4 regions of the Piscibacillus salipiscarius genome follow, and region 1 is predicted to be linked to each of the others. Evidence: riboswitches for the same ligand, from Rfam matches in the RefSeq annotation. Region 1 holds a riboswitch; each other region holds the start of a gene.
The links. A riboswitch is a leader RNA that binds a small molecule or an ion and turns the genes downstream of it on or off. The one in region 1 is predicted to bind S-adenosylmethionine.
Positions count from the first base shown of each region.

Region 1 (7,561 bases):
GAAGCGAAGACTCAGCAGCGTATGCAGCACATGCTATTAAAAGGAAAACCATTACGTAACTAATCGTTCGTTAAAGAGTTAAATCTCGAATAGAAGAGGGGGAACCATTTTGAGAGAAGCAGTTATTGTAGCGGGTGCCAGAACACCTGTAGGTAAAGCGAAAAAAGGAACACTTGCTAATACACGCCCTGATGATCTAGCAGCGCTTACGGTTAAAGAAACATTAAAACGCGCAAACAACTATGATGGACCGATTGACGATGTGATCATGGGATGTGCGATGCCAGAAGCAGAACAAGGGATGAACATGGCACGTAATATTGCAGGTCTTGCTGGACTACCTAATGATGTACCGGGTATTACCATCAACCGTTATTGCTCATCAGGTTTACAAAGTATCGCTTATGCAGCTGAACGTATTATGGTCGGAGGTAGTGAAGCGATTATAGCAGGCGGAGCTGAATCAATGAGCCTAATTCCGATGGGAGGCCATGTGATTAAACCAAACCTTGAGTTGGTTCAGAACGCTCCTGGTTATTATATGTCAATGGGGCATACAGCAGAGGAAGTTGCTCAACGTTTTGGTGTATCTCGTGAAGATCAAGATGAATTCGCTGCTCGTAGTCACGAACGTGCTGCGAAAGCATTACAAGAAGGTAAATTTGATGACGAAATCGTTCCAGTTAAGGTAACAAACCGTGAGCTAGGTCCTGATAACAAAGTAAAAGAAACAACAGTTACGCTTGACCGTGACGAAGGTGTACGTGCCGGAACGACAAAAGATATTCTAGGAAAGCTAAAACCTGCATTTAATGTAAAAGGAAGTGTTACAGCAGGTAACTCATCACAAATGAGTGATGGCGCGGCATCTGTTTTAGTGATGGATCGTGAAAAGGCTGAAAAAGAAGGACTTAAACCAATCTTAAAGTTCCATTCATTTACGGTAGCAGGTGTAGAGCCTGAAATCATGGGCGTCGGTCCTGTAAAAGCCATACCAAAAGCTGTAGAACAAGCAGGTTTAACACTAGATGACATTGGCTTATTCGAATTAAATGAAGCGTTCGCCTCTCAGTCGTTACAAGTTATTCGTGAGCTTGGCTTAAACGAAGATATTGTTAACGTCAATGGTGGTGCAATTGCTTTAGGTCACCCACTAGGTTGTACGGGTACCAAACTAACCATTTCACTTATGAACGAAATGAAGCGTCGTGATGTGAAATATGGTGTCGTAACAATGTGTATTGGCGGCGGCATGGGCGCTGCTGGAGTATTTGAATTACTTTAATATCCAAGGGGGATTTTAAAATGAGTGAAACAACTGAAAAAGTATTTAAGGGTGGCGGCTTCTTAGTCGAAGATGTGAAGGCTGAAGATATTTTAACGCCTGAAGATTTTACTGAAGAACATAAGATGATTGCGAGAACGACTGAAGAGTATGTGAAGAATGAAGTATGGCCAGTGATTGATAACTTAGAAAACCATGAGTTTGATAAGTCAGTTGATTTATTAAAGAAAGCAGGGGAACTTGGTCTATTAGGTGCAGATGTTCCTGAAGAATATGGTGGTTTAGAGCTTGATAAAATCACGTCTTCACTAATTACTGAAAAAATGTCACTAGCTGGTGGTTTTTCAATTACACACGGTGCACATGTTGGTATTGGTTCACTTCCAATCGTATTTTTCGGAAATGAAGAGCAAAAGCAAAAATATTTACCTGCTTTAGCAACGGGTGAAAAATTAGCAGCCTATGCCTTAACTGAGCCAGGTTCTGGATCAGATGCATTAGGTGCAAAGACGACAGCGAAATTAAATGAAGCTGGAACTCACTACGTATTAAACGGAGAAAAACAGTGGATTACCAACTCTGCTTTCGCAGATGTGTTCGTTGTTTATGCGAAAATTGATGGCGAGAAATTCACAGCATTTATCGTTGAACGTGAATTCCCAGGCGTATCAACAGGTGCTGAAGAGAAGAAAATGGGTATTAAATCGTCTTCTACTCGTACCTTAATCTTAGAAGATGCTGAAGTACCAGTTGAGAACGTTTTAGGCGAAATTGGTCGCGGACACGTGATCGCATTCAACATCCTAAACGTTGGACGTTACAAGCTAGCAATTGGCGGCGTTGGTGGCGCTAAGCACGCGATTGAAGTGGCAACTAAATATGCTAATGAGCGTAAACAGTTCAACACACCAATTTCTAAATTCCGTCTTATTCAAGAGAAACTAGCAAGCGTTGCGGCAAACACGTATGCAAACGAAAGTGCAGTTTACCGTACAGTTGGTTTATTCGAACAGCGTTTAGGCGGCCTTACGAAAGAGCAGCTTAACGAAGGTAATGAAGTTGCGAAAAGTATCGCAGAATACGCAATTGAGTGCTCCATGAACAAATATATGGCAACTGAATTACTAGACTTTGCAGTAGATGAAGCAGTTCAAATCCACGGTGGTTATGGCTTCATGCAAGAATATGAAGTTGAGCGTATGTACCGCGACTCGCGTATCAACCGTATTTTCGAAGGTACAAACGAAATCAACCGTATGCTAGTACCTGGAACTTTCATGAAGAAGGCCATGAAAGGTGAACTTCCTTTATTACAAAAAGCTCAAGGCCTACAAGAAGAACTCATGACAATGATGCCTGAACCTGTTGGCGATGAGCCACTTGAGCAAGAATACTACCTACTTAAGAATGCTAAGAAAATTGGTTTATTAGTAGCAGGTATTGCAGCTCAGAAATACGGTGAAAAGCTTGAGCAAGAGCAAGAGTTATTAGTGAACATTGCAGACGTTGCTGCTGAGATTTATAACATGGAATCAGCGATTCTACGTACGCAAAAATCATTAGATAGCGCTGGTTCTGAGAAGAGCAAGCAGAAACTTAACTTAACTCAAGTTTACGTACAAGAAGCGTTTAACCGCATTGAAGCTCACGCGAAAGAAACATTAATCGCAAGCGATGAAGGTGACAGCCTACGCATGATGCTAGGTGCACTTCGCAAGCTTACTCGTCACGATCCAATTAACGTGATTGAGAAGAAGCGTGAAATCGCAGCTGCGATTATCGACGCTGAAAAATATGTTGTTTAATTTATAAGGTAAACAGCCGGGTGTGCTCCCGGCTGTTTTTTAATAGGAGTGAGTTACACCCATAGGAATGTGGAACACACCCATAGGAAAGGAAAAACACACCCATAGGGAAGCGAAACACACCTATAGGAATGGGATAAACGCCCATAAGAGGACGAAACACAGCTAAAGAAAGCTAATCCGCTAATAACTAAACCTCAATAGCAACACTTTAAATATCCGAATCCTAAATTTTTATGTTATGATACCAATTAGGAGGTGCTCTCATGGGTTTAAAAGTCTATCAGTACCCGAAATGCGGGACATGCCGTAAAGCGTTAAAATGGTTAGATGAAAATGGAGTTGAGTATGATTCCATACATATTGTTGACAATCCTCCGTCTCAAGAGGAGTTAAAGAGTTTTATTCAGAAAAGCGAGCTTCCAGCCAAAAAGTTTTTTAACACGTCTGGGAAAAAGTACAGAGAGCTAGGACTTAAAGACAAGTTAAAAGGTATGTCTGAAGATGAGATGACCGAACTTTTGGCTTCAGATGGAATGTTGATCAAGCGGCCGATTGTAACAGATGGCCAAAACGTAACAGTCGGGTTCAAAGAAGAAACTTTTGAGGAAACTTGGAAATAACTTAATTAATATTGTGTAAAAAATCAGTATTTTGTTGTATCATTAACTTTAGATATTGAAAAGTTGGAGGGTTAAGAAATGAGCTTACCGAAAGAGTATCGTTATTCTAAAGAACACGAATGGGTAAAAGTTGAAGGAGACAAAGTTAGAATTGGAATTACAGAATTCGCACAAGATGAACTAGGCGACATCGTATTCGTTGAACTACCAGAAGTAGGAGACGAACTAGAATTAGATGAGCCGTTCGGTAGCGTTGAATCTGTTAAAACAGTTTCTGAGCTTTACGCTCCAGTTTCAGGTAAGATTGTTGAAATTAATGAAGAGCTTGAAGATAGTCCTGAATTAGTAAACGAATCACCATTCGAAAAAGCTTGGATGGTTGTTGTTGAACTAAGTGACGATTCTCAGCTAGATGACTTAATGGACGCAGATGAATATCAAGAAATGACAGATTCTGAGTAATCTCGAAAAAAGGCTGATCCTATTGGGTCGGCTTTTCTTATATCTAAACATAATGACTAGTTTAAATAAAATGGTGAGAATATAAATAATACTAAGCGAAATGTCGCTCAATGATGATAGATGGTGATGACATGGATGAATTACCGAGAGTGTTAATTGTAGAGGGTAAACAGGATCGTAAAAAGATTCAGAAGATCTTAGATGATGAAGATGTTTTTATACTTTGTACATTTGGAACTTTAGGTATTGACGCACTTGAAGAGCTTGTGGATGATTATCAATTGTTCGAACGAGATGTGTATATTTTCACCGATACGGATGAGCCTGGTAAAAAGTTACGAAAAATGTTAAATCAAGAGCTATCCCATGCTGAGAACATTTATATTGATAAAAAGTACCGCGAAGTTGAGGATGCACCTGAGAATGTGTTAGCATCTTTATTATTGTCAGCTAATATGAAAGTCAAAACGGAGTACTTGAAAGGGTTTTAATCGTGATTGAAATAAGCCAGAAACAAGCTCACTTTATAACCCAAAAAAAGGACTATCACATCGTGTTTGTGAATAGTCCTTTCTGCGGGACGTGTAAAGTAGCTCGGCGAATGCTTGAATATATTGAAGAAACTTTAGAACAAGATAAATTTTATGAACTTAATGCAACGTTAGCACCTGACTGGGTGCAAGCACATGAAGTGACAAGCGTTCCATGCTTGATGGTATTTAGACAAGGCGAGCTTAAAGATCGATTGTACACATTTCATTCTGTTCCATACTTATTGAAAGAAATGGGGCCTTACTTAGTTTAAGGCCTCGCTTAATTTATGAACGATGGAGACGAATTCAGCTTGATCTCCAAAATGTCCAACGACTTGTCCCTCTTTATCTATAATGATGGTTGTTGGAACACCTTCACATTCGTATAGGTCATAAACTTCTCGTCCGTTATCTTTTAGAACAGGTTCTGTTAAAAATTGTTCCTGATATTTTAGCGCTTCTTCTTCACCATGCTCACGACTCGTAACATTAATCGTCAGCATTTCTAATTCATCATTGCGAGATGTTTTATAGAACTGCTCTTTTTTAGGAAGGTCACGAGCGCAGTCAGGGCACCATGACACCCAAAAAGTTATTAGAACGACTTTTTTTCCTAATACATCTTCTAAATTAAATGTTTGGTTAGGACTATCTAGGAAAGGAAGTTCGAAAATTGGTGCTTTCATTGTTGATCATCCTTTAATAAGATTTTATTATTGACTTGTCTACATTACCATGCTAACATAAAAATCAATCAAATTAATAAAACATGATTTCTTATCCAGAGAGGCGGAGGGAACTGGCCCTGCGAAGCCCGGCAACCATTAGGATATTCCTAACAGGTGCTAATTCCAGCAATGAAGAGATTCATTGCAAGATAAGAAAAGTGACGGTGAATTCGGCTCTTTTCTTGCGCTTGCATGAAAAGGGCTTTTTTATTTTTCGTCCTAAGAATATTCACTAAGATGATTTATATATAAAAATATACAAATAATACTCTTATCCAGAGAGGTGGAGGGACTGGCCCTACGAAGCCCGGCAACCATCAGGTGTTCCTGACAGGTGCTAATTCCTGCAAAGTATGATGCTTTGGTAGATAAGAGAACGGATGTACCTTTCTGTTCTCTTATGAACGGAAAGGTCTTTTTACTGATTAAATCATTAATGATTAAAAGGGTTAAAGGGAGATTTTTACATGATTTCAATTAAAGGATTGTCAAAGGTCTTTAAAACAAAACATCAAGAAGTTAAAGCCGTCGATGATGTGTCTATTAACATAGATAAAGGTGAGATTTTCGGTGTCATTGGTTACAGTGGCGCGGGGAAAAGTACTTTCATTAGATTGATTAACCGCTTAGAGGAACCAACGAACGGGGACGTTACGATTAATCAGACCAATATTACAAGCTTAAATATAGGCAAGCTTCGTAAAGAGCGCCAGAAAATCGGGATGATTTTTCAGCACTTTAATCTGCTTTGGTCAAGAACAGTGTTTGAGAACATTGCTTTCCCGCTTGAAATTGCGGGTGTTTCAAAATCAGAACGTAAAGAGAAAGTATCTGAATTAATCGAGCTTGTTGGTCTGAAGGGAAGAGAAAATTCTTATCCATCTCAATTAAGTGGCGGTCAAAAGCAGCGCGTTGGGATTGCCAGAGCGCTGGCAAATGATCCAGACGTCTTACTTTGTGATGAGGCAACTTCTGCATTAGACCCAGAAACAACGGATGATATTTTGGATCTTCTTGTATCTATTAATAAAAAACTAAACTTAACGATTATCATGATCACTCACGAGATGCATGTGATTCAGAAAATTTGTCACCGCGTAGCTGTTATGGATCAAGGCAAGGTCGTTGAACAAGGTGACGTGTTAGATGTATTTGTGAAACCGCAGTCTAAAACTGCTAAGCGCTTTGTGCAGCAACTCAGTCCACTCGAGCATAACCAAGAAGGTTTACATCGATTCGTCACTAACGATTCAAATAGCGAAGTGGTTAAACTTCACTTCATCGGTAATGATGCAAAGCGGGCACTCATTTCAGATGTATTAAGAAAGTACGTTGTTGACATTAACATTTTACAAGGTTCCATTTCGCCAACTCAAGAAGGAGCTTATGGAACGCTTTATGTTGAGATTAGTGGCGATCAAAAGGTTATCACCGAAACGATCAACTATATTCAGTCATCGGGTGTGGAAGTTGAGGTGATTCAAGATGTTGACTGATTTATTTCCAAATGTACAAATGGATGAAATGTGGACAGCCACTTACGAAACTTTATACATGACGATTATTTCAGTGATTGGCACATTGATTCTTGGAATTTTATTAGGTCTTTTATTGTTTTTAACTGAGAAAGGGAACTTGTGGCAAAATAAATTGTTAAATGGCGTGACAGCAACAGTCGTCAACGTTTTCCGTGCTATACCGTTTATAATACTAATCTTATTGTTATTCCCATTTACGGACTTCTTAATGGGAACGATTAGGGGCCCTAAAGCAGCACTACCAGCTTTGATTATTGGCGCAGCACCTTTCTATGCAAGACTTGTAGAAATTGCATTTAAAGAAGTTGACAAGGGAGTCATTGAAGCAGCGAAGTCAATGGGAGCAAAGACTCGAACGATTATCTTTAAAGTGTTGCTTCCAGAATCGATGCCGGCGCTAATCTCAGGAATTACGGTTACTGCCATTGCCCTTATCAGTTATACAGCAATGGCCGGAGTTATCGGTGCGGGAGGTCTAGGGGACCTTGCTTATTTGAAAGGGTTTCAAAGGCGAGATATTGATGTTGTCGTTGCTTGTACAATCTTTATTGTAGTTATTGTTTTTATTTTTCAATTCATTGGAGATT
Region 1 is NZ_JBHUMZ010000047.1:1,482-9,042, reverse strand. It holds gene ACFSW4_RS13095 (3-hydroxyacyl-CoA dehydrogenase/enoyl-CoA hydratase family protein) at 1-63, shown strand, start outside; gene ACFSW4_RS13090 (acetyl-CoA C-acetyltransferase) at 110-1,285, shown strand; gene ACFSW4_RS13085 (acyl-CoA dehydrogenase family protein) at 1,306-3,090, shown strand; gene ACFSW4_RS13080 (arsenate reductase family protein) at 3,357-3,713, shown strand; gene gcvH (glycine cleavage system protein GcvH) at 3,792-4,175, shown strand; gene ACFSW4_RS13070 (toprim domain-containing protein) at 4,307-4,666, shown strand; gene ACFSW4_RS13065 (thioredoxin family protein) at 4,669-4,980, shown strand; gene ACFSW4_RS13060 (TlpA disulfide reductase family protein) at 4,972-5,394, opposite strand; SAM riboswitch class I at 5,483-5,592, shown strand; SAM riboswitch class I at 5,705-5,811, shown strand; gene ACFSW4_RS13055 (methionine ABC transporter ATP-binding protein) at 5,904-6,932, shown strand; gene ACFSW4_RS13050 (methionine ABC transporter permease) at 6,922-7,561, shown strand, end outside.

Region 2 (7,561 bases), on a different contig from region 1:
CATAACGCTCACAAGGTTCACCTGTGAAGTAGTCACGACCAACCACAACGTGTTCTTTCTGGTTAACCGGAACGCTGATACGCTCATCGAACACGTACATCTGACCGTCCCAAAGCTCACCTTGAACTTCTGGGTCTTTACCGTAAGTGGCAATACCGCCATGAAGTTGGTTAACATTCTCAAAGCCTTCTTTTTTCAACCAGCCAGAGAATTTCTCGCAGCGAATACCACCTGTACAGTAAGTTAAAATTTGTTTACCTTCCAGCATGTCTTTATTTTCTTTAACCCAATCAGGAAGTTCTTTGAACGTCTTAATGTCCGGGCGAATCGCACCACGGAAATGACCTAAGTCATACTCGTAGTCATTACGCGCATCTAACACAATCGTGTTCTCATCTTCTAGTAATTTCTTGAACTCTTTAGGCTCAAGATAGTTGCCCGTCAGTTCATTCGGATCAATATCATCTTCCAAACGAAGGCTCACAATCTCCGAACGATGACGCACATGCATCTTCTTAAACGCATGTCCATCCGCTTCATCGATTTTAAACTCAATATCCTTGAAGCGCGGATCGCTACGAAGCTCTTCCATATAATTGTCTGTTTGTTCGACGGTACCAGACACCGTACCATTAATACCTTCTTCCGCGATTAAGATACGTCCTTTAAGACCTAAATCCTTGCAGAATTTCAGATGATCTTTCGTCAACTCTTCTGGATTGTCAATGTGAACGTACTTATAATACAGTAATACGCGATAAGTTTTATCTCCCATAAATAAAACCACCTCATAATTAATTTTCTTACGTATAAGTACGTAGAATGGATTTTTCCAACCATAAATTTTACAACAGAATGGGTGATTTTGCAATTGGGAAATGCTGTTTAAGGTGGGTAAAACCCGTCTGAGGACAGGAATTGGTCTAATAACCTTCTGAAGAGTCGGATCCTTTTATCAATTTTTTGCCCCAAGTTGAACCGTACTTTATCATTGTATAAATCATTAAACCAGCTATTAAAATCGCGCCACCATCTGTGATAGCACTTGGTAAAATTCCCCATAAACCATATTCATTTAAAGCGGCCACCCACATGGATGATGGAATCATAATAAACCCCAAACCTTGTGTGAAATTAACTACAAGTATAATCCACCATAATAATGTCGATTGACTTTTAAAAGCTAATATTCCTAGAGCATTCCCGACTATATATACACACCCTACTATTCTAAAACCACTTGTAAAGCTAGCAGCCTCCTCTTCTGAATTTGAAGCCCCTGCCATTTGCATCATAGTTTCAATTAAAGGTGTATTAATTATTACAAAATTATGTAGAGCGGTTCCGATTGTAAAAATTATAGAACATATCGCAATTGTAACCTGCAGCCTTTTAGTTGTCCGTGTATTTACATATCTATTATTCTTCATCATATCCCTCCTATAAATGAGACGTGATATATCAAGAATTGTTACAACAGAAAATTCTTAAAAAGCTCTTTCTAACCACCATCATACTTCTCCCCCTTCTAGGTTAATTGAAATATAGAAATACAAAATAAAAAAGCGTCCGCGGACGCTTTTTCACCGACTTACTGCAGCCTTTTTAATGGACTGAAAAATTGAGACAAGATCCTCAATCATGATGCTTGCTGTTGGGTACTTACCTGCTCCTGGCCCTTGAAAAACTAAGTCTCCTGTTAAATCACCTGTCACCACAATCGCGTTATCGACTCCTTCTATGGCATACAACTTGTGTGATTCACCTACAGAAACTGGCCGGACTTCAGCCTCGACCTGCCCTTGATCATCAACTACAAGACTGCCAACATGCTTGATGCGCTCACCACGAACCGATGCTTGACTGATGTCAGCAGGAGTTATGTCACTAATCCCAGAGCATCGCACTAGATCCCAGTCAATTTTCCTTCCAGTTAATAACTCTAATAAAATCACAACCTTAAACAGCACATCAAATCCCTCAACATCATTTGCCGGGTCAGCTTCTGCATATCCTAAACGTTGAGCCTGCAGCAATGCCTCTTCTAATGACACCTGATCTTCTCGCATTTTCGTCAAAATATAATTCATCGTTCCGTTCAAAATCGCTTCAACCTTCACAACTTGATTGAATCTAAGTAATTGCTTAAGAGCTCCAATAATCGGTACGCCGCCCGCAACAGTCGCTTCAAAGCACACCTTTACTCCCCTCTTTTCAGCTAGCTGCCTCAATTCAAAGCCTTTATTTGCAAAAAGCTCCTTGTTCGCCGTCACGACATAAAGTCCAGCTTCAATCGCCCTTCTCAAATACGTATAACCAGGCTCTACATTAACTATGGCTTCGATCACTACATCCAATTCAGGCAATCTTAAAATCTCACTGAAGTCATCAGTAACTAGAACGTCATCATGAATTGTTCGGCTTTTCCCAACATCTTTAACCAAAACTGCATCCACGCGAACTGGTCCCCCAAGAAGTTGCTCAAGCAGATCTTGCTTGGTCTCTATCAACTCATAAACGCCACTACCCACCGTTCCAAAACCCAAAATAGCGACTTTAATCGGACGCATCACGCCTTCACGAATTCCTTATTAGATGTTTCACCAGTCGCAATCTCAATCGCCTGTTCGAGGTCACCCAACAAATCATCGATATGCTCAATTCCAACAGATAAACGGATAAGATCTTCAGTTACACCAGTTGATTTAATTTCTTCTTCACTTAATTGTTGGTGAGTTGTGCTCGCAGGATGGATAATTAAGCTTTTCGCATCGCCGACATTTGCTAAGTGTGACCATAACTCTACGTTATTGATGACCTCTGCTCCTGCTTCGCGGCCTCCTTTAATGCCAAACACCACGACTGAACCTGCACCTTTAGGGAGATATTTATTCACGAGTTCAGAAGAATGGTGGCTTTCTTGCTCAGGATATAACACCCAGTCAACACCAGGGTGTGCTTCTAAATACTCGACTACCATACGTGTATTGGCGACATGCTCCTTTAAACGAACATGCAATGTCTCAATCCCAAGTGCAATTTGAAAAGCATTATAAGGACTTAGTGCTGCACCAGTATCACGCAGTAACTGAACACGTGCTTTTGTAATAAAAGCCGCTTCAGGTAAGGCCTCAGCATACACAATTCCGTTATAGCTCGGGTCTGGCTGAGTAAATCCTGGGAATTTATCTGTGTTCCAGTCAAATTTACCGCCATCAACTATAATTCCACCTAGGGTCGTGCCATTACCTCCAAGCCATTTCGTCGCTGAGTGAACGACAATGTCTGCTCCAAAATCAAACGGGCGACATAAATATGGCGTCGCAAATGTATTATCGACAATTAACGGCACTCCAGCTTCATGTGCAATCTCAGCCACTCTTTCAATATCCAAAACCGTAAGTCCTGGATTTCCGATTGTTTCTGCAAAAATAGCCTTCGTCTTAGGTGTGATCGCTTCTTTAAAATTCTCAGGGTCTTTCGGGTCCACAAAATGCGTTTTAATCCCATGCTTCGGTAACGTCGTTGAAAACAAATTATAAGTACCACCATATAATGTTGACGCCGAAACAATTTCGTCGCCCACTTCTGCGATGTTAAAAATAGCTGTTGAGATCGCTGCCATCCCGCTTGATAGTGCCAATGCACCCACACCGCCTTCAAGCTGAGCTACACGTTCCTCCAAAGCTCCTACCGTCGGATTTCCAATACGCGTGTAAATAAAACCTTGCTCTTTTAACGCAAACAAATCAGCCGCATGGTCGGTATTATTAAATTGATAAGAGTTCGTTTGATAAATAGGCAGCGCTCTTGAACCCGTCGCTGGGTCTGCCTCTAACCCTCCGTGAATGCTCACTGTTTCTAATCGATATTTTTTCTCCTCAGTCATTTACAATCGCTCCTTTTTTGTATTTAAACGGCTTTTGCCATCAATGATGATAATTTGTCTTGAACAAATGGTCCCCACTTTTCAAATTCAACTAAAAACCCATCGTGACCAAACATCGTATCTACTTCACAGAATTCAGCATAACCCCCAGCATCTTCAATATCCATGACAAACCTTTTTAACTCATCTGGCGGGTAAAGTAAGTCATTTGAAAAGCCTAACGCAAAGACTGGAACGTCATAGCGTTGTATCGCATTTTGATAACTACCTCGGCCTCTTGTAATATCATGACTGTTCATGACGTCGAGTAATCTCAAATAACTATAAGGGTTAAATTTCTTTGCTAATTTTTCCCCTTGATGGTCTAAGTAAGATTCAACATCAAACTCACCTTCTACCTGACTTCTCGCAAACCTTTTACTAAATAATTCATTTGATCGATATGTCACCATTCCGACCATTCTCGCCAAGCTCAAACCATTTTCAGGTTGGCTGCTATTCTTAAGGTCATATTTGATAGCTTGCTTAGCAATGTGATTAAACGCAATCGCATAGTCGCTAAACGTTGGGGTGACCGCAATTGGAAATATCGCATCCATAAAATCTGGGTACATAAGTCCCCATTCTAATACTTGCATACCACCAAGCGAGCCGCCGATTACAGCCTTTAAGTGATCAATGCCTAACATGTTAAGCGCAACAAATTGAACTTCTACTAAATTTCTTACCGTTAATGATGGAAAATTATTTTGGTATGGTTCACCATCTGCTCCTACGGAACCTGGCCCAGTAGAACCATCGCATCCGCCTAACACATTAAATGCTATGACCTGATAATAACGAGTATCAATATATCCGCCTTCATGAATTAACCCTCTCCACCATCCAGGCTTCGAATCTGTACCCACCGCAAATTGATTACCGGTTAATGCGTGGCAAACTAGAATAGTTGGTGCATTTTCAGGACCACTTCTTTCATAAGCAAGCTCAACCTCACGAAACTGCTCACCATTTTCTAAACTAAAGTTCGGAATAGTTACCGTTCCTGTTTGATACCTCATAACCATCCCTCCTTCCAAACCTTTTTAAGAAACTAAAAAAGCCTCCCTGCTTTGAGCAGAGAGGCCAGAATATACGACATCTAATATAATGGTCCCTCTCATCTATCAAAGCACACTTGCTTTGCAGGAATTAGCACCTTTCAAACCGCTGTTTGAAGGTTGCCGGGCGTCATCGGGCCAGTCCCTCAGCCACTCTGGATAAGAGTTTTAAAAATTATTAAATTTTGAATTAATTGATATCTTAGCACGGTCCTATCAAGCTGTCAATATAAATTATTATGTTAAAAGAATATTCCGTTAAGTTATTTTTATTCCTATATTTTAATGAAAATCAGGATCAATATATTTCCCATAATCGGGAACGGCGATTTGATCAAAGTTACGCACGAGTTGATTAAGTTTGTCTGTCAATTCTTGACCGTATACCGGAACACCATGCCCCGTGACTGCAATGGTTGGGTGCAGCTTAGATAATTTAATGATAGATTCTTTAGCGGCCTTCCAGTCTGTTGTTAAATAACGCGGCGGACCACTAAACTCTTGCTCTTGCATCATAACATCGAATAAATTTTCCTGTTTCACCGTCACGAACGCATCACCCACAATTAAAGCACCATCTTCATCCCTAAAAAAGGACACATGACCTGGTGAATGGCCTGGCGTATGAATCCAACTGAACCCGTCCATATAAGGGACTGTGCCATTCTTCGGAAGTGGCTCAACATGTTTACCCAGATTGACAGGTTCATTCGGGAAAAAAGGTGACATTTTCGCTACTAACCCGCCTTCAACTGAAGCATCTGGTTCAGGGTAACTCTTCTGCCCAGTTAGGTATGGTATCTCAAGTGGATGAGCATAGACTGGAACCTCCCACTTTTCAATCAGCTCAATAATAGCTCCTACATGGTCAAAATGTCCGTGAGTAAGAATGATCGCATTTGGCTTAGCGCCTTCTCCGTATCTCTTTTCAACAATTTGAATAATATCATCTGAAGAATTCGGCATCCCCGCATCGACTAATACAAATGAATCTTTACTACCCACAATAGCGATATTCACGATTTGAATTGTATGGCAGTATAAATCCGGAAGTAACTCCACTCCCTTTCCGCTACCAATTGATGTTGCAGGAATAAACTTATAATCAGAACCATAATTCATCTCACGATCCATCACATCAACCTCCTTAAATATTAGTATGAACGATATTTAATGAACTATGAAAAAGAGGAAAAAATTGACTAATGGTCGAATACTATTCTATGAAAGGAGAGATTAGGCATGATTAAAACCCCGATCAAAAATAAAGTGAATGTTGTGTTTATCCCTGTTGAAGATGTCGTAAAAGCCCAAGAGTGGTATTCTAAGTACCTTGGTTTAAGTGAGGGTGAATTTCATCAAGGTCACCTATTTGTTGCAGAAATGGAGGGAACTGGTGTGATCCTTGACTCTATGCCAGCGTGGCGTGAAGAGGGTGAAGCCTTACCAATTCTAAAAGCACCTGTTATTCAATTCGCAACAGATGATATTCATGAATCGTATGAATTTATGAAAGAGAATGGTATTGAACTAGTCACAGATGTTCAATTTGACCAATTTTTTGTTTTTAAAGATTTAGACGGCAACTTGTTGATGGTTTGTCAGGATTAATTAGAGAGGCAGCATTTTCACTCGAAAATGCTGTTTTTTAATTTTCTAGGACACTGTTATAAACGTAAGTTTTCTTTCTATGAACGGTTTTTCCCTTTCCATAAACGTAACTTTCTTTCCTATGAACGGTTCTCTGCTTACTATGAACGTAACTTGGGATTCTATAAACGTAGCTCCTAGATCTATGAACGGATTTCTTCCTTCTATGAACGTAACTTCCCTTTTTATAAATAAATTACAAGAGGACTTAGATTCCTAAGCCCTCTTGCATAGCAGTGAATGTTAAATCAGTTGAAGGAATCTTTTTCTCTTTTTACAACCGACTAAATGTTTAGAGGGACCATTTTAATTTACGAAAATGAGAGGGATTCACGTACTTGCCGTCTTGGAGGAGGACGACTGCAGAACCAGGGAAGTGATAGCTCATTTGAATTCACCCGTTACCTCACATCATAGTGCCCATATAGGGTGATTGGTGAGGATTAGCTGTATCTAACAATTCTATTTACTGCTTGTTTTATCATATTAATTTTTATAGAAACGAACAGTGCACTTGTCAGGTAGTTAATAAAAATGTACGAATTACCATAGTTCAATCTTTTGACAACCCCCAATCGTAATGATTATCGTTATAATTGAAGGTATAAAAGGAGGAACTATTATGGCATTCGTCATTACAAGTCCTTGCCAAACAGAAAAAGCAGCAGAGTGCGTGGAAGTATGTCCCGTAGACTGCATTGAAGAAGGTAAGGATCAATTTTACATAGACCCTGATGTATGTATTAACTGCGGCGCGTGCGTGTCTGCATGCCCAGTCGCAGCCATCGTCGAAGACTTTGACCTTATGCCAGGGGAAGAAAAATATTTAAAAGAAGCTGAAGAATTTTTCAAAAGCTAAAGAGGCTGGGATAAAACATGTCTTAACCTAGAAGAAGACGAATATTTGGGTAAAGTACTCCTA
Region 2 is NZ_JBHUMZ010000025.1:67,753-75,313, forward strand. It holds gene trhO (oxygen-dependent tRNA uridine(34) hydroxylase TrhO) at 1-775, opposite strand, end outside; gene ACFSW4_RS11645 (hypothetical protein) at 924-1,430, opposite strand; gene ACFSW4_RS11650 (homoserine dehydrogenase) at 1,584-2,570, opposite strand; gene ACFSW4_RS11655 (O-acetylhomoserine aminocarboxypropyltransferase/cysteine synthase family protein) at 2,570-3,889, opposite strand; gene metX (homoserine O-acetyltransferase MetX) at 3,913-4,950, opposite strand; SAM riboswitch class I at 5,046-5,155, opposite strand; gene ACFSW4_RS11665 (MBL fold metallo-hydrolase) at 5,272-6,123, opposite strand; gene ACFSW4_RS11670 (VOC family protein) at 6,232-6,600, shown strand; gene ACFSW4_RS11675 (DUF362 domain-containing protein) at 7,262-7,498, shown strand.
Region 2: linked by a shared signal. The riboswitch ahead of metX (homoserine O-acetyltransferase MetX) and the one ahead of ACFSW4_RS13055 (methionine ABC transporter ATP-binding protein) in region 1 are both predicted to bind S-adenosylmethionine.

Region 3 (7,561 bases), on a different contig from region 1:
TATGTATAATTATCTAAAAGTTTAATAATCGTCTGAAATTAGATTCAAATTGTTTTAAAAGAAAGATTAAAACTTGCAGGTAAACTCAAAAAAACCTGCAGGAAAAACATGTGAACCTGCAGGTAAGCTTTCTATAATGTTGGTCCTACGTACTTAGCTTTTGGTCTAAAAATGGTGTTATCTTGCCGTTGCTCTATTACGTGGGCAGTCCAACCAACTATTCGGCTAGCTGTAAAAGTAGCAGTGAACAACGATGAATCAATGTCTAGAGCTTTCATGACGGCGGCTGCATAATATTCTACATTCGTATAAAGGTTTCTTCCGGGTTTTAGTTCAGCTAGTACATCAATCGCAACTTGTTCTACTTTCAACGCTAACTCAAACCACTTGTCAGCTTTCTGATTTTCATGAACGATTTGTTTTAAAGCCATAGCGCGTGGATCCAATGTTTGATAGACCCTGTGACCAAAGCCCATGAGCTTTTCCCCACTTTTAACTTTATGCCGAATTAAATCTGAAATATCGTCAGATTGAGAAGCCTCATTCAAGAATTCTATAACCCCGCTCGGTGCACCGCCATGTAACGGACCTTTCATTGTGCCAATAGCTGATGCGATACTAGATGCTAAATCAGATTCGGTTGAAGTTGTGACTCTGGCTGAAAAGGTTGATGCGTTTAACCCGTGTTCCATGGTCAAAATCATATACGTTTCAAGTGGTTTAATATATTCTTGCTTAGGTTCCCTTCCTGTCACCATGTAATAGTAGTGAGCCACATGATTTAAATCACGTTGTATACTTGGAAATGATCTAACTCCTAATGCGTGCAAACGATAAGCGATTATACTTGGAATAAGAGAAGTAAGCTTAATCGAATCGTCAATAGAAGGCCTCTCATTAGATGTTACTTCTACAGCTGAAATGGCAGTTCTTAGTACATCAAGCATCTCTAGTGATGGTGGCAAGCTTTTGATGATGTTTTTTAAATGAAACGGTAATTCTCGATTGTCCTTAAATTGATCCTGAATCCATTTAAATTCTTTCTCATTTGGTAACTGACCGTACCAAAATAAGTATGCAACTTCTTCGAATGAACGAGATATGGCAAGGTCTTTAGCTGAGTAACCAGCATAGATGAGTTTCCCGCGCTCTCCATCAATTTTACTAAGTTTCGTTTCTGTGCACACAACTCCCTTTAGTCCTTTATAGATCATCTTCATACCTCCTTACATTGTCTACTTTTAGTATATGATGTAATATTAATTAATAAAATTAAATATATTTAATTAATTTAATTAAAAATATTAATGGTAGGTGCGAAATATGGAACTATCATGGATGAAGACGTTTGTCACGGTAGCGGAATTAGGGAATTTTCGAAAAGCATCTGAAGCTTTATATGTCTCCCAGCCAACAGTGACCGTTCATATCAAGTCTCTTGAAAAAGAACTCGGTGTGTCGCTTTTAGAACGTGGGAAACGATTTGTTCGGTTAACAGAAGAAGGAAGAATCTATTTAAAACAAGCACGTCAATTACTCGAATTACACCAAGAAGGGCTGAAGAAGATTCAGTCGTATGCGCAAGGCTATAGAAAAAGTCTAAAACTTGCCATCTCGCCACTCATAGCTGACACGATCATGCCTTTTGTTTTGAAGAAGTATTTAGAGAATCACTCTGAAGTTGAAATTTCTGTGGAAATTATGGAGTCTAATCAAATTGATGATGCTGTAATGAGTGAATAGGTTGATATCGGATTTACTTTACAAAAAACTAAAGATGATCAGCTGCATCAACATAAGCTCTACGATGATCCAGTTGTTCTTTGCGTACCACATGATGGGTTCGATGCTGAGGTGGCGCCTGGGCTAATGGCAGAGCACGTTCTACAGGATTATTACCTTCTAACGCACAATCATCCCGTTTATTGGGAGTCATTACTTTCTGATATTCAGACGCTTTTCCCACGCACCAAAACAATGAAAGTATCGCAGAACCATATTACGAAACGATTCATTGTTAGTGGACTTGGGGTGTCTTTTTTACCGAAGTCAACCATTAGAAGGGAAGTGCTGGAGGGCAGGATTGTGCAAGTAGATCTTCCTGAATTAAAATTACCAATTGTAAGTACATATGCTATCACGAAATACGATCATACGTTAGAAGCAGAATTTATAGATTTTGTGTCACAATTCCAGTTTCAATAAAAAGGGCTTTCGCGAAACCTCGCAAAAGCCTTTTTGTTAATCCATTTCAACTACATAGGATGTAAGCTCTTTAATTTTCCCGGATTTAAAGCTGTTGAGCTGATAAACGTCACAAAAGCCGTACTTTTTATCTTCGCCTTCATTGGTAGTGAAGGTGATCACACCATTCACAGAGGCAGCTGTTCCATGAGTGATCGTATGATGAATGTTTAATTTAAACGTGTCATTCGTGTTCATACCACCTAAAGCCTCTTTAAGTGCTTCTTTACCTACGATCATGTCATCGCCGACCATTTCCCATCGTACATCATCTGTTACACTGTTTAAAATAAACTCAAGATCACCCGTCATGAACGCTTCATTAAATTTTTCGAAGAATTGTTGGCGTTCTGTAGCCATACGATCACTCCTTTTACCAAAATTACTATTATTTTAGTTTAAGTTTTTAAACCAAACAGGTCAAATAATTAGGCATTTAGTATTCCTTCTAATTGAGCAAGGTATTTTTTTAAGATGTTGATAGACTCAGTGGGGTGCTTGTCTTGTAGTTCCAAACTATGATTAGCCCCACTCACTAGAGTCATATTTAAGTTAGGGTTATGCTCTAATTCAGAATAGCGTTCTTTTATATAACAAGGGTCTTGGTCTCCAATAACAACAAGGCCTGCAAATTCACTAATTTTAAGACAATGGAAAACATCGTCCCTTTGCAGAAGTGGGGTAAGCCAGATGCACAGTTGGGGTTTATAATCATCTACAATTTGAGATAAAGCTAGAGTTCCTAATGATTTAGAGCAAACCATCACTTCATCGTAAAATTGAACAACTTGATTAATGACTCGTTTGACATCTTGGCCCAACCCTTCAGCACCTATTTGTTTAAGCTGATTTTCCGAGTATGAATAATTCACATGAAGAACGTCAAACCCCTTACTCACAAACAAACCAGTAGAATAATAAAGTAATGGGGCCTGACTTGTATACCCAGCGCCAGGCAATACAATAGCAAGTTTGTGGCTTTTTTGTTTTAATAGCGTGTATGAGATTGATCGCTCCTCTGAGAATACATGATCTTTAATAAATTCCATATTTTTCAGTCCTTTTTATCGTTATTATACTACTATCTGAAATTAAAAAAAGAAGGTTTTTTCTATTATAAATCGAAGTAGGTTTAATAGAGAACTAAACAAACAGGAGGTTATTATGACACATCCAATTGATTTAGGTAATGATATGACGTTGATAGATTTATATGATTTAAGTATGCCAGAACGTACGGGGGCTTACGTCTTACACGCAGATGAACTGACGGTTGTAGAGACGAGTGCGAGCCCGTCTGTTCCTCACTTGTTAAAAGGGCTTGAAGATTTAAATCTTGACCCTAAAGATGTAAAGCACATTATTGTAACTCACATTCATTTAGATCATGCGGGCGGTGTAGGGCTCTTTTTAGAACATTGTCCAAATGCGACAGTTTACGTTCACCCAAAAGGTAAAAGGCACCTAGCAGACCCGGCGAAATTAATTGCAGGGGCTAAGGCAGTCTATGGTGATCAGTTTGATGAACTGTTTGATCCAATCGTACCTGTTCCTGAAGAACGTTTAGTGGAGAAGGGTGAGGGTGACACACTAGATATAGGAGGAAGAGTGCTTACGTTCTACGACTCTCCTGGTCATGCTAAGCATCACTTAAGTATCCATGATTCATTAAGTAACGGCATTTTTACTGGTGATACGATAGGGGTTCACTATCCTCAAGCAGAAGGGCTAAACTTTGTTTTACCATCGACATCACCAAATCAATTCGACCCTGACGCTATGCTAAAATCACTTAAGAAAATTGAAAACCTAAATGTGGATCAAATATATTTCGGTCACTTCGGTAGGTCTCGAGACCCGAAACATGTGTATGAACAAATCCGTTTTTGGTTACCGCGTTTTGTTGGGGTTGGGGAAAAGGTTTTTGAAGATCATCCTAATGCTTCTTTTGAAGAAAAAACTAAACTTGTAGAAGATGGTTTAAGCAATATTGTCACAACGCATCTAGTTGAACACAACATACCAAGCAGCCATACGGTTTATAAGTATTTAAGCTTAGATCTTCAAGTATGCGCCATGGGAATTGTAGATTATCTCTCTAAGAGTAAATAAATACTAGAAAAAACTTCGCACTGAGCGGAGTTTTTTATCTTTCGGTTAGTATCTCGCTATATAGGGTGGATTAAAAAGCGTTTTTTACTCCGTCGACAAATTTCACGGTAGATATATTTTTAAATGGGGTAGATCAACTGAAAAACGGGGTAGATATCCTTGTTGTTGGTATACCCCAAACGGAATAGCTTCGACATAATTTTTAAAAAAATATTGACAGTGATTAAAATTCAGATTATGATGGATAACATCACAAATTAAATAACGAAAACCGAAATATATATTCTTCTTATCCTGAGAGGTGGAGGGACTGGCCCTTTGAAACCTCGGCAGCGGGTCTGATGACGATCAGACACTGTGCCAATTCCAGCAAGTATGTCGTGAATGCTTGAAAGATAAGAAGAGCTGGGCTACATACACGATGGCAACCCTCTCTTCTTATTCCTATTGGATAAGGGGAGAGGGTTTTTTACTGTTTAGGAGGTACATAGATGATTCGATTTGATCAAGTCACCAAGTCATTTGACCACGAAGGAACATCATTTAAGGCGGTTAATCAGGTAGATTTAGAGGTTCAAAAAGGTGAAATCTTTGGCGTGATTGGCTTCAGTGGTGCAGGTAAAAGTACGTTAGTTAGGCTTGTGAACCAATTAGAACGACCGAGTTCTGGAAAAGTCTTAATTGATGGCCAAGATATGTCTCAAGTATCATCAGGAAAACTTCGTAGCATTAGGCGCGGAATCGGAATGATTTTTCAACATTTTAATTTACTCGAGACGAAAACGGTGTTTCACAATGTCGCATTTCCACTTACGCTTGCTGGGGCACCGAAAAGAAAAGTCAAAGAAAGGGTCAATGAAATACTCGAATTCGTTGGTTTAAGCGACCGCGCGAATCATTATCCTGACCAGTTATCTGGCGGGCAAAAGCAGCGCGTCGGAATTGCTAGAGCTTTAGCGACATCGCCAAGTATTTTACTTTGTGATGAAGCAACATCTGCTCTTGATCCTGAAACAACAAAATCCATTCTTAATTTATTAAAAAAAGTTCGTGATGAATACAACATAACTATTTTAATAATTACGCATGAGATGAATGTTATTAAGGAAATTTGTGACCGAGTAGCCGTGATGGAGGATGGAAAAGTGGTTGAAGCGGGATCGATTTTTAACCTATTTTCACAACCAAAACATCCGACAACACAAAAATTTGTTCAGACAGTGATGAATGACGAAATACCAAAATCTATTTTAGACCAAGTTGAAACACGCTATATCTACCGTGTGACGTTCACGGACGGATCAGCAAGTCAGCCGGTTTTATCCAATGTAGCGAAACAATTTGACTTAGAAGTGAACGTGCTTTACGGCCAAATTACGGAACTTCAGGACTCACCGTTCGGGAATTTAATCGTCGAATTCCAAGGTGATGATGATGAGATCCAAAGAGCATTAGAATATATCAAACAACAAGTGATCATCCAGGAGGTGAAGTCAGATGGACGTTAATATTATTGAAATGTGGCCAAGAATTGCTGAAGCAACAAATGAAACGTTACTAATGGTGTTTATATCTCTAGCTCTAGCATGTTTAATTGGAATACCACTCGGCATTGCGTTAGTCGTTACTCGAGAGGGTGGGCTTATAGAAAATGGACCTGTTTTTAATGTACTCAATGTCATTGTAAACATATTTCGGTCAGTCCCATTCATTATCTTACTCGTTGCCATTTTGCCAGTTACTAGATTCATAGTAGGAACATCTATTGGGACTGCGGCGGCTGTCGTTCCGCTTGTGTTTTTCTCAGCACCATTCGTCGCAAGACTAGTTGAAAGTAGTTTGCTTGAGGTGAATACAGGTGTGGTTGAAGCGGCTCAAGCGATGGGTGCGACCAACTGGCAAATTATTTATCGAGTTCTAATACCTGAAGCATTAAGCTCAATTACTTTAAATTTAACGATTGCAACAATCGGACTAGTTGGGGCTTCAGCTATGGCTGGCTTCGTTGGAGGCGGTGGCCTCGGTGACTTAGCGATTGCATACGGTTATCAGAGGTTTGAAACAGATATTATGATTGTGACGGTCGTACTACTCGTTGTCCTTGTGCAATTCGTTCAAATGATTGGAAACTTTTTATCAAAAAAACTACGAAGATTATAACTTTAGGGGGAAACATTCATGAAAAAATTAATTAACATCACACTAGCATTAATAATATCGGCAATTGTTTTAGCAGGGTGCGGTTCAGGGTCTGATTCAGATGATACAGTTAAAGTAGGGTTAAACGGTTCTGGTGTTCCTATATGGGAAAAAGTAAAAGAACTAGCTGCTGAAGAAGGCATAGAAATAGAGTTAGTAGAATTTGCGGATTATGTTAGACCAAATCTAGCATTAGCTGACGGAGATATTGACCTTAACGCTTTCCAAACGGTTTCTTACTTTGATGCATTTATTGAAGAGCGTAATTTAGACTTAGAGCCGATTGCGGCAACGCTCATTGCGCCAATGGGGATATACTCTGAAAAATACAAAAGTGTTGAAGAGATTCCAGAAGGAGCATCCGTAGCCCTTCCAAAAGAAGCGACGAATATGGGACGCGCCTTGCTATTACTAGAAAAGGCTGGTTTGATCGGACTTCCAGAAGGTTTTGACGGGAATGGATCCATAGATAAAATTCAAGAAAACCCGAAAAATCTCAAGTTTGAACCTGTCGTGGCAGCTCAAACACCAAGAGTATTACCGGATGTTGCAATCTCTGTCATTAATAATGGGGTAGCTGTTGAAGCGGGATTCAACCCTGTTAACGATTCAATCTTTGTCGAGGACGACACAGCGACACCTTACATTAATATCATTGCCGCGCAGTCGAGTGAAGCGGACAATGAAACGTACCAGAAAATCGTAGACATTTATCAAACAGAAGAAGTAGCGAACCATATTAGAGACGTTTATGATGACTCTTTAATTCCTACTTTTGTAGATTTAGATAAGATTGGTTGGTAGGTTTACGTCAACTTTTGCAGAATTTACGTCAACTTTTCGCAAGTTATCGTTAAGTTTTTTAATTGTATCGGCAACTTTTTAGAGATTTACGTCAAGTTTTTCAAAATAATCGTCAAGTTTTAATGATTTTACGTCAAGTTTAAGCCGCGCCCAAGGGTGAACGAATCCCTTGTGTGTGGTTATATTTTTATTTGAGCTGTAT
Region 3 is NZ_JBHUMZ010000019.1:182,232-189,792, reverse strand. It holds gene ACFSW4_RS07930 (citrate/2-methylcitrate synthase) at 132-1,214, opposite strand; gene ACFSW4_RS07925 (LysR family transcriptional regulator) at 1,324-1,743, shown strand; gene ACFSW4_RS07920 (substrate-binding domain-containing protein) at 1,750-2,205, shown strand; gene ACFSW4_RS07915 (nuclear transport factor 2 family protein) at 2,242-2,604, opposite strand; gene ACFSW4_RS07910 (alpha/beta family hydrolase) at 2,673-3,293, opposite strand; gene ACFSW4_RS07905 (MBL fold metallo-hydrolase) at 3,409-4,356, shown strand; SAM riboswitch class I at 4,643-4,758, shown strand; gene ACFSW4_RS07900 (methionine ABC transporter ATP-binding protein) at 4,848-5,864, shown strand; gene ACFSW4_RS07895 (methionine ABC transporter permease) at 5,854-6,516, shown strand; gene ACFSW4_RS07890 (MetQ/NlpA family ABC transporter substrate-binding protein) at 6,535-7,359, shown strand; gene ACFSW4_RS07885 (LysR family transcriptional regulator) at 7,539-7,561, opposite strand, start outside.
Region 3: linked by a shared signal. The riboswitch ahead of ACFSW4_RS07900 (methionine ABC transporter ATP-binding protein) and the one ahead of ACFSW4_RS13055 (methionine ABC transporter ATP-binding protein) in region 1 are both predicted to bind S-adenosylmethionine.

Region 4 (7,561 bases), on a different contig from region 1:
TCCTAATTTCATGCGGCTTCCTTCGCCATATGAACCACCAGTCCAGCCAGTGTTAACTAAGAATACTTGAGCGTCATGCTCATCAATTTTCTCACCTAACATTTTTGCATATTCAGCTGCAGGAAGAGGTAAGAATGGTGAACCAAAGCATGCTGAGAATGTAGCTTCAGGCTCTGTTACTCCACGCTCGGTACCAGCTAATTTACTCGTATAACCACTTAAGAAATGGTACATCGCTTGTTCTTTAGTTAGTTTACTGATTGGAGGTAATACTCCGAATGCATCAGCTGTTAAGAATACGATTGTATTTGGATGGCCAGCAATACTAGGTTCAATAATATTATCAATATGGTCAATCGCGTAAGCTGCACGCGTATTTTCAGTTAAGCTTGTGTCATCATAATCAGGTAAGCGCGACTCTTCATCAACAACAACATTTTCTAAAACAGCTCCGAAACGAATTGCGTTATAAATCTGAGGTTCTTTCTCTTCAGATAGGTTCACGCATTTCGCATAACAGCCACCTTCGATGTTGAAGATCCCGTTTTGTGACCATGCATGCTCATCATCACCAATTAGACGACGATTTGGATCAGCTGATAACGTTGTTTTACCTGTACCAGATAGGCCGAAGAATAACGCAACATCACCTTCTGCACCAACGTTTGCTGAGCAGTGCATTGGTAGCACATCTTGTTTCGTTGGTAGCATGTAATTCATCACAGAGAAGATGGACTTCTTAATTTCACCAGCATATTCTGTACCACCAATTAGTACAATGCGATGTTTGAATGATACGATTACAAACGCTTCAGAATTCGTGCCGTCCACTTCAGGGTCTGCTTTGAAGTGAGGCGCAGATACAACTGTAAATTCTGCGTTATGATCACTTAGTTCTTGTTCAGTAGGTCTAATGAATAACTGATTCGCAAACAGGTTATGCCATGCAAATTGAGTCACAACCTGAATAGGTAAACGGTACTTCTCATCAGCACCTGCAAAACCATTAAACGTAAAAATTTCATCTTGTTCAGATAAGTAATCAGTTACTTTATTGAAAAGGTTTAAGAAAATATCTTCACTGATTGGTTGGTTAACAGAACCCCAATCCACCTGATCTTTTGTCTCTTCATCTTCGACAATAAATTTATCTTTAGGCGAACGACCTGTATATTTACCAGTCGTAGCACGCACAGCACCAGTTGATGTTAGAAGACCTTCTTCTCTAGAAAGAATACGTTCTACTAAACTGGCAATCGGCAAATTCGCCTGATTATTTTTATGTTGAGTAAGCTGGGATACGGACGCTTGAACATTCATCGTTTTCACACCTAACCATCCTTTACAATACAAAATTTATCATTTTATAAGTTTATTTGTTTAATAGTATAACACATTTATTTTAATAAACCATACTAATTAAACATTTTTTCAAAATTTCTTTTTGACGTCCTTTATTATAAATTAAAACTTAAGCCTGTCATAGTGATAAGGTTATAGTTTTGTGAACTGTTTTTTAACATTAAAATATAAGCAATAATAAACTATATTTTATAAATTATGCAGCGAGGTGAAGTTGGGGCAATATCCATTGACACTCGGGGCGTTTCAAGTTATTATAAATCAGAACGGTATATCTCTTATCCAGAGTAGTGGAGGGAACAGGCCCTATGAAACTCAGCAACCATCACATGTTGTGACAGGTGCTAACCTGATGCAGGGGAAGTAGTCCCTTGAACGATAAGAGTGAAAGGCCATGAACGATGAACCTTTCCTCGCAAAGTGGAAAGGTTTTTTCTTTGTTTTGGTTAGAATAAAAAGTAAACGGATAAAATGTTGCTTTTCACATAATAAGAGAGCCGTTGAAGAAGATCTAATCGAGGAGGAAACGATTATATGACACATCAACGTCGACTATTTACTTCCGAGTCCGTAACGGAAGGGCATCCAGACAAAATCTGTGACCAAATTTCGGATGCCATTTTAGATGAAATTTTAAAAGAAGATCCAAATGCGAGGGTGGCATGTGAGACCACAGTTACGACAGGTTTAGTACTAGTGACAGGTGAAATCTCAACCACGACATATGTGGACATCCCGTCTATTGTAAGAGAAACGATTAAGGGAATTGGTTATACACGTGCCAAATACGGGTTTGATGCCGAAACTTGTGCCGTGCTAACTTCTATTGATGAACAATCAGCAGATATTGCGCAAGGTGTCAACGAAGCATACGAAAAACGCGAAGGCAGTATGACTGATGAAGAAATTGAAGCAATTGGAGCTGGAGACCAGGGGCTCATGTTCGGTTATGCAACAAATGAAACAAAGGAATTAATGCCACTACCGATCTCATTATCACATAAGATTTCAAAACGTCTTAGCGATGTGAGAAAATCGGGCGAACTTGATTACTTACGTCCAGATGGGAAAACTCAGGTTACTGTTGAGTACGATGATGATGGCAGGCCAGAGCGAGTGGATACGATTGTCATATCTACACAACACCATCCGGAAATTGAACTTAAACAAATTAATGATGATTTAATTGAACATGTCATTCGTCCCGTTGTTCCAGAACACTTAATCGACGACGGCACAAAATACTTCATCAACCCTACAGGACGATTCGTCATTGGAGGTCCTCAAGGTGATGCTGGCTTAACTGGACGTAAAATCATCGTTGATACTTACGGCGGATATGCTCGACATGGCGGCGGAGCATTTAGTGGTAAAGATGCAACGAAAGTAGACCGTTCAGCAGCTTATGCGGCACGTTACGTTGCGAAAAACATTGTAGCTGCGGGTCTTGCAGAAGCGTGTGAAGTTCAACTAGCTTATGCTATTGGTGTTGCGCAGCCTGTATCAATCTCAGTGAACACATTTGGAACGGGTAAGGTTAAAGAATCCGTTATGGTCGAAGCCATTCGTGAAACATTTGACCTTCGCCCAGCAGGAATCATTAAGATGTTAGACTTAAGAAGACCAATCTATAAAAAGACAGCAGCTTATGGTCATTTTGGACGAACAGATGAAGATTTTACTTGGGAACATACTGACCGCGTTGAAGATTTAAAAAAATTTATAAATAATTAACGCATATTGTGACAAAACTTACCTTATAAACGTCTATATAATGAATTTAATATGACTTTATAAGGAAGTGTTGTCTGTGTGCGGTTTTATTGGACTAGTAAATAAAGTACCTAGTGAACCGAAGGACGTTTTTAAACAAAAGCTAAAGCGCGCAAATCAATTAATGACTCATCGAGGACCAGATGATGAAGGTTATTATGTTGACTCGTATGTATCATTTGGTTTTAGAAGATTAAGTATCATTGATTTAGAAGGTGGGCACCAACCATTATCCTATGAAGATGAGCGATATTGGATGGTGTTTAATGGTGAGATTTATAACTATGTAGAATTAAGAGAACAATTAATAGAAGAAGGTTACGTGTTTTCAACCGAATCTGATTCAGAAGTGATTTTAGCGTTATTTTCTAAACATCGTGAGGAAGCCTTTAATAAGCTTAGAGGGATGTTTGGAATTTTAATATGGGATAAGCAGGAAGAAGTCCTGTTTGGAGCAAGGGACCCGTTTGGTATTAAACCATTATTTTATTCAACTAAACCAGAAGGGACTTACTTTGCATCTGAGAAAAAATGCTTACTTAGTTTAATGAATGATGACCACGAACTTAATGTGGAAAGTCTTCAGCACTATCTAAGCTTTCAATTTGCGCCTGAACCTTATACGTTAACGAAAGACGTTTATAAAGTTGAGCCTGGTCATTATTTTAAGCTCAATCCAGGTGAGACGCCAGTTTTTCATAAATACTATCAAGTTGATTTTAAACCAGTTAACATGGAAAAACAGAAGCTAATCTCTAATATTCAAGATTCATTAGTAGACTCTGTGAATAAGCATATGCGTAGTGACGTTCCGGTGGGTTCATTCCTATCTGGAGGTATTGATTCGACGATCATGGTCGCACTCGCAAAAGAGGTGAATCCTGGTCTTAAGACGTTCTCTGTTGGTTTTGAACGAAATGGGTATTCAGAGGTTGAGGTAGCTAAAGAATCAGCTGAAGCATTAGGTGTAGAAAATATTTCTTATACGATTACTCCAGATGAATTCGTATCAAGACTACCGAAAATTATTTGGCATGCTGATGATCCACTAGCTGACCCAGCCTGTGTACCTCTTTACTTTGTTAGCCGCGAAGCTAGTAAACACGTAACAGTAGTGTTATCTGGTGAAGGGGCAGATGAATTATTCGGCGGATACAATATATACAGGGAGCCACAGTCTCTTGAAGTGTTTAACTCGATTCCTAAACCAGCTAAAGATCTTCTTGGAAGAGTCGCGAATGTATTACCTGAAGGGGTTAAAGGCAAAAGCTTTTTAATGCGAGGAACAACACCGTTAAACGAGCGATATATTGGTAACGCAAAAATGTTTGAAGAAGCAGAAAAATCTTCATTACTTAAAACTTACAACAGCGCATTTCCATATCAAAAAATTACGGAGCCTTTATATGAACAAGTGGCAGATCAACATCCTGTCACACAAATGCAGTATGTCGATATGCATACTTGGATGCGCGGAGATATCTTACTAAAAGCCGACCGAATGACGATGGCTCATTCATTAGAATTACGCGTGCCATTTTTAGATAAAGAAGTTATGAACGTCGCAAGCCAAATACCAGTTGACTATAAGATTGCGAACGGAACGACGAAATCCATTTTACGTGAAGCGGTTCAAGGAATCGTTCCAGAACACGTCTTAAATCGTAAAAAATTAGGATTTCCAGTACCCATCCGTCATTGGTTAAAACATGAACTCTATGACTGGGCGCGCAATCTAATTATAGATAGCCAGACAGACCATTTGTTAAATAAAACGTACATCCTTAATTTACTGGATCAACACTGCGCTGGAAAATTAGATTACAGCAGAAAAATTTGGACTGTCTTAATGTTTATGCTATGGCACCAAATTTTTGTAGAAGGTGTATACAAACAAGAAGACCTCGTTCAAGATCAAAGCTTTACGCAACAAAGGATGTCATCATAAGGGAAATGAGCATTGAGTAAGAAACAAACTCAATGCTCATTTTTATTTGAGCTATTATTCGGGATGGCTGCAATTAGCCCAATAATATTTAGTAAAAATCCAATAATGATAAAAAAGTTCTGACTAGAAGTACCTTCAACAATAGTTGAGCCGAAAATCATTAAGCTTAAACCAAAAATCATGATTCTAATTGACGTCATACATTCACTCCTTACTCGGGTGATCCTCCTAGAATAATTTAAATTTTATCATATTCTTTTGGAATATTGTGTTAACATTTAGGTAGTGATTAAGGAGTGGTGATATGGAACTCTTATTAAATGAGATTCAGCAATTAAGCCAAAGAGAACCAAAGACAATCGAACAAATGGCACTGAAATTGGCAGAAGAAGCGGGTGAAACAGCGCAAGCCGTACTATCCTATCAAGAAGCAAGTGGTAGCGGATATAAAGGTTTAAACCTGGAGGATGTGAAAGAAGAATGTGTGGATGTATTACTCGTTACGTTGTCGTTGTTCTATCAAATTAGTGATGAGGATGAGTTACAAAAACTACTCAGTCAAAAACTTAGAAAATGGGAAAGTAAAATAAATTAAAATATTATTTTTGGGAAGTGCCTAGTAATGTCTGTTGACTTTAAATCGGATTGTAGTAATTGTTTTGGATTATGTTGTGTAGCATTGCCTTATGGAAAATCTGCTGACTTTCCATTTAACAAAAATGGTGGAGATCCATGCCGTCATTTATGTTCAAATAACTTGTGTGCGATACACGACCAATTGAGGCAGAAGGGCTTTCAAGGTTGTGTTTCTTATGAATGTTTTGGAGCCGGTCAACACGTTTCACAATCACTTTATAATGGCAAAGATTGGCGTGAAGATGCTGAACGTGCAGAAGAAATGTTTACTGTATTTCCTCTTGTTCAACAACTGCATGAGATGCTTTGGTATCTAGAGCAAACTCTTACGTTAGTCGAAACACAATCGATCCAAAGTCGTTTGCAAAAGGTTTATGATGAAACATTTGAACTTACTATAAAAAAACCATATGAGATTATAAAAATAGATATCGTGGCACATAGAAGTAAAGTGAACGATTTGTTAGTAGAGTCAAGTGAAATGTATAGAGCTTACTGGAGTAAAAAAGACAAAAGGAAATTGAAAGATAGATCACATTTATTAGGAGCTAATTTAAAAGGGTTAGATCTACAAGGCGAAGACTTCCGCGGGAAACTAATGATTGCATCAAATTTAAGTCATAGTAACTTGAGAGGATCTGACTTTATTGGTGCCGACCTTAGAGACGCAGATTTATGTGGTGCTGACTTGAGGGATGTTCTCTTTCTTACGCAGTCTCAAATCAATTCAGCGATTGGTGATGGTTCTACTAAATTACCAAGTTATTTAGAGAGACCAGGTCATTGGATTAGATAATTATCCTACTGTTGTTGTGATTACAAGATCTAATGAGATAGGAGGTAATTATGAAAAAGTGGACAATATATCAAATCTTGATGTTATTTTTAATTTTCTTTCAGATGTGGTTTTTAGAATATATAAATGAAATAAGAATTATTCAACATTCACCTAACGGTTGGTCTGCTATAAACTCTGCATTTGTTACTTTTCTTATTATGGCTTTAGTCATAACGTGTTTTTATCTCATTTTTTTGTTTGAGTCTAAAAAAAGAAAAAGTTTACTTAACCATTCGATCTGGGCTAAGATGCCAAAGATATGTGTTACTGTAGGAATTTTATCTGTCATTTTATTTTTAATAGGTGGAACTGTTGGGCCTGTTATGGCTTGGGTAGAACAATGGCGATCACTACTTTATGTATTTTTAATTTATTTTCTGTTTTTGATTTTCCTTTTTATTTTTTCAATAGAACATAAAAGGCATCAATTCACGCAACGAAATGATAAGTCAGTACATATTTCTTATATTTGGACGCTCTTGTTGTTTTTCGCTCTGTTCTTTCTATTTTAAAAAAATTAATGTTTCTAGCGAAGAATTTCACTTAAACCATTGAGGCGAACTCGCATAGTACGTTTATGGGCATAAGTTGAACTAGAAAGGGAGGAGGGATATATATGGATATCCAAAAACAAAAGGTCCAAAAAATTTTCGACAACGTTACAAAGAAAAAGCGAATACATGAATTTGTTCTTCTTGTAGAAAACTCTACTGGAGATGTATCATACAGCTTTGGGTATGGTGGTAAAAATGTAGATACGCCACTCTTAATGGCTAGTATCACAAAGCTCTTCACAACCACTTGTATTTTTATATTGAGAGAGCAGGGGAAGCTTCAACTTGATGATGAAATAGCAAGATATTTAGATGAGGAAACACTAAGGAATCTTCATGTTTATAAAGGTCGAGACTATTCTAATAGAATTACTCTCTCAAACTTATTGTTTCATACAAGTGGTTTGAGAGATGTCATTGAAGAGGGTAGTAAAGAGTCGAAAAAACGTG
Region 4 is NZ_JBHUMZ010000044.1:10,097-17,657, reverse strand. It holds gene pckA (phosphoenolpyruvate carboxykinase (ATP)) at 1-1,320, opposite strand, end outside; SAM riboswitch class I at 1,638-1,747, shown strand; gene metK (methionine adenosyltransferase) at 1,897-3,096, shown strand; gene asnB (asparagine synthase (glutamine-hydrolyzing)) at 3,173-5,083, shown strand; gene ACFSW4_RS12510 (hypothetical protein) at 5,113-5,283, opposite strand; gene ACFSW4_RS12505 (MazG-like family protein) at 5,388-5,678, shown strand; gene ACFSW4_RS12500 (pentapeptide repeat-containing protein) at 5,706-6,515, shown strand; gene ACFSW4_RS12495 (hypothetical protein) at 6,566-7,069, shown strand; gene ACFSW4_RS12490 (serine hydrolase domain-containing protein) at 7,174-7,561, shown strand, end outside.
Region 4: linked by a shared signal. The riboswitch ahead of metK (methionine adenosyltransferase) and the one ahead of ACFSW4_RS13055 (methionine ABC transporter ATP-binding protein) in region 1 are both predicted to bind S-adenosylmethionine.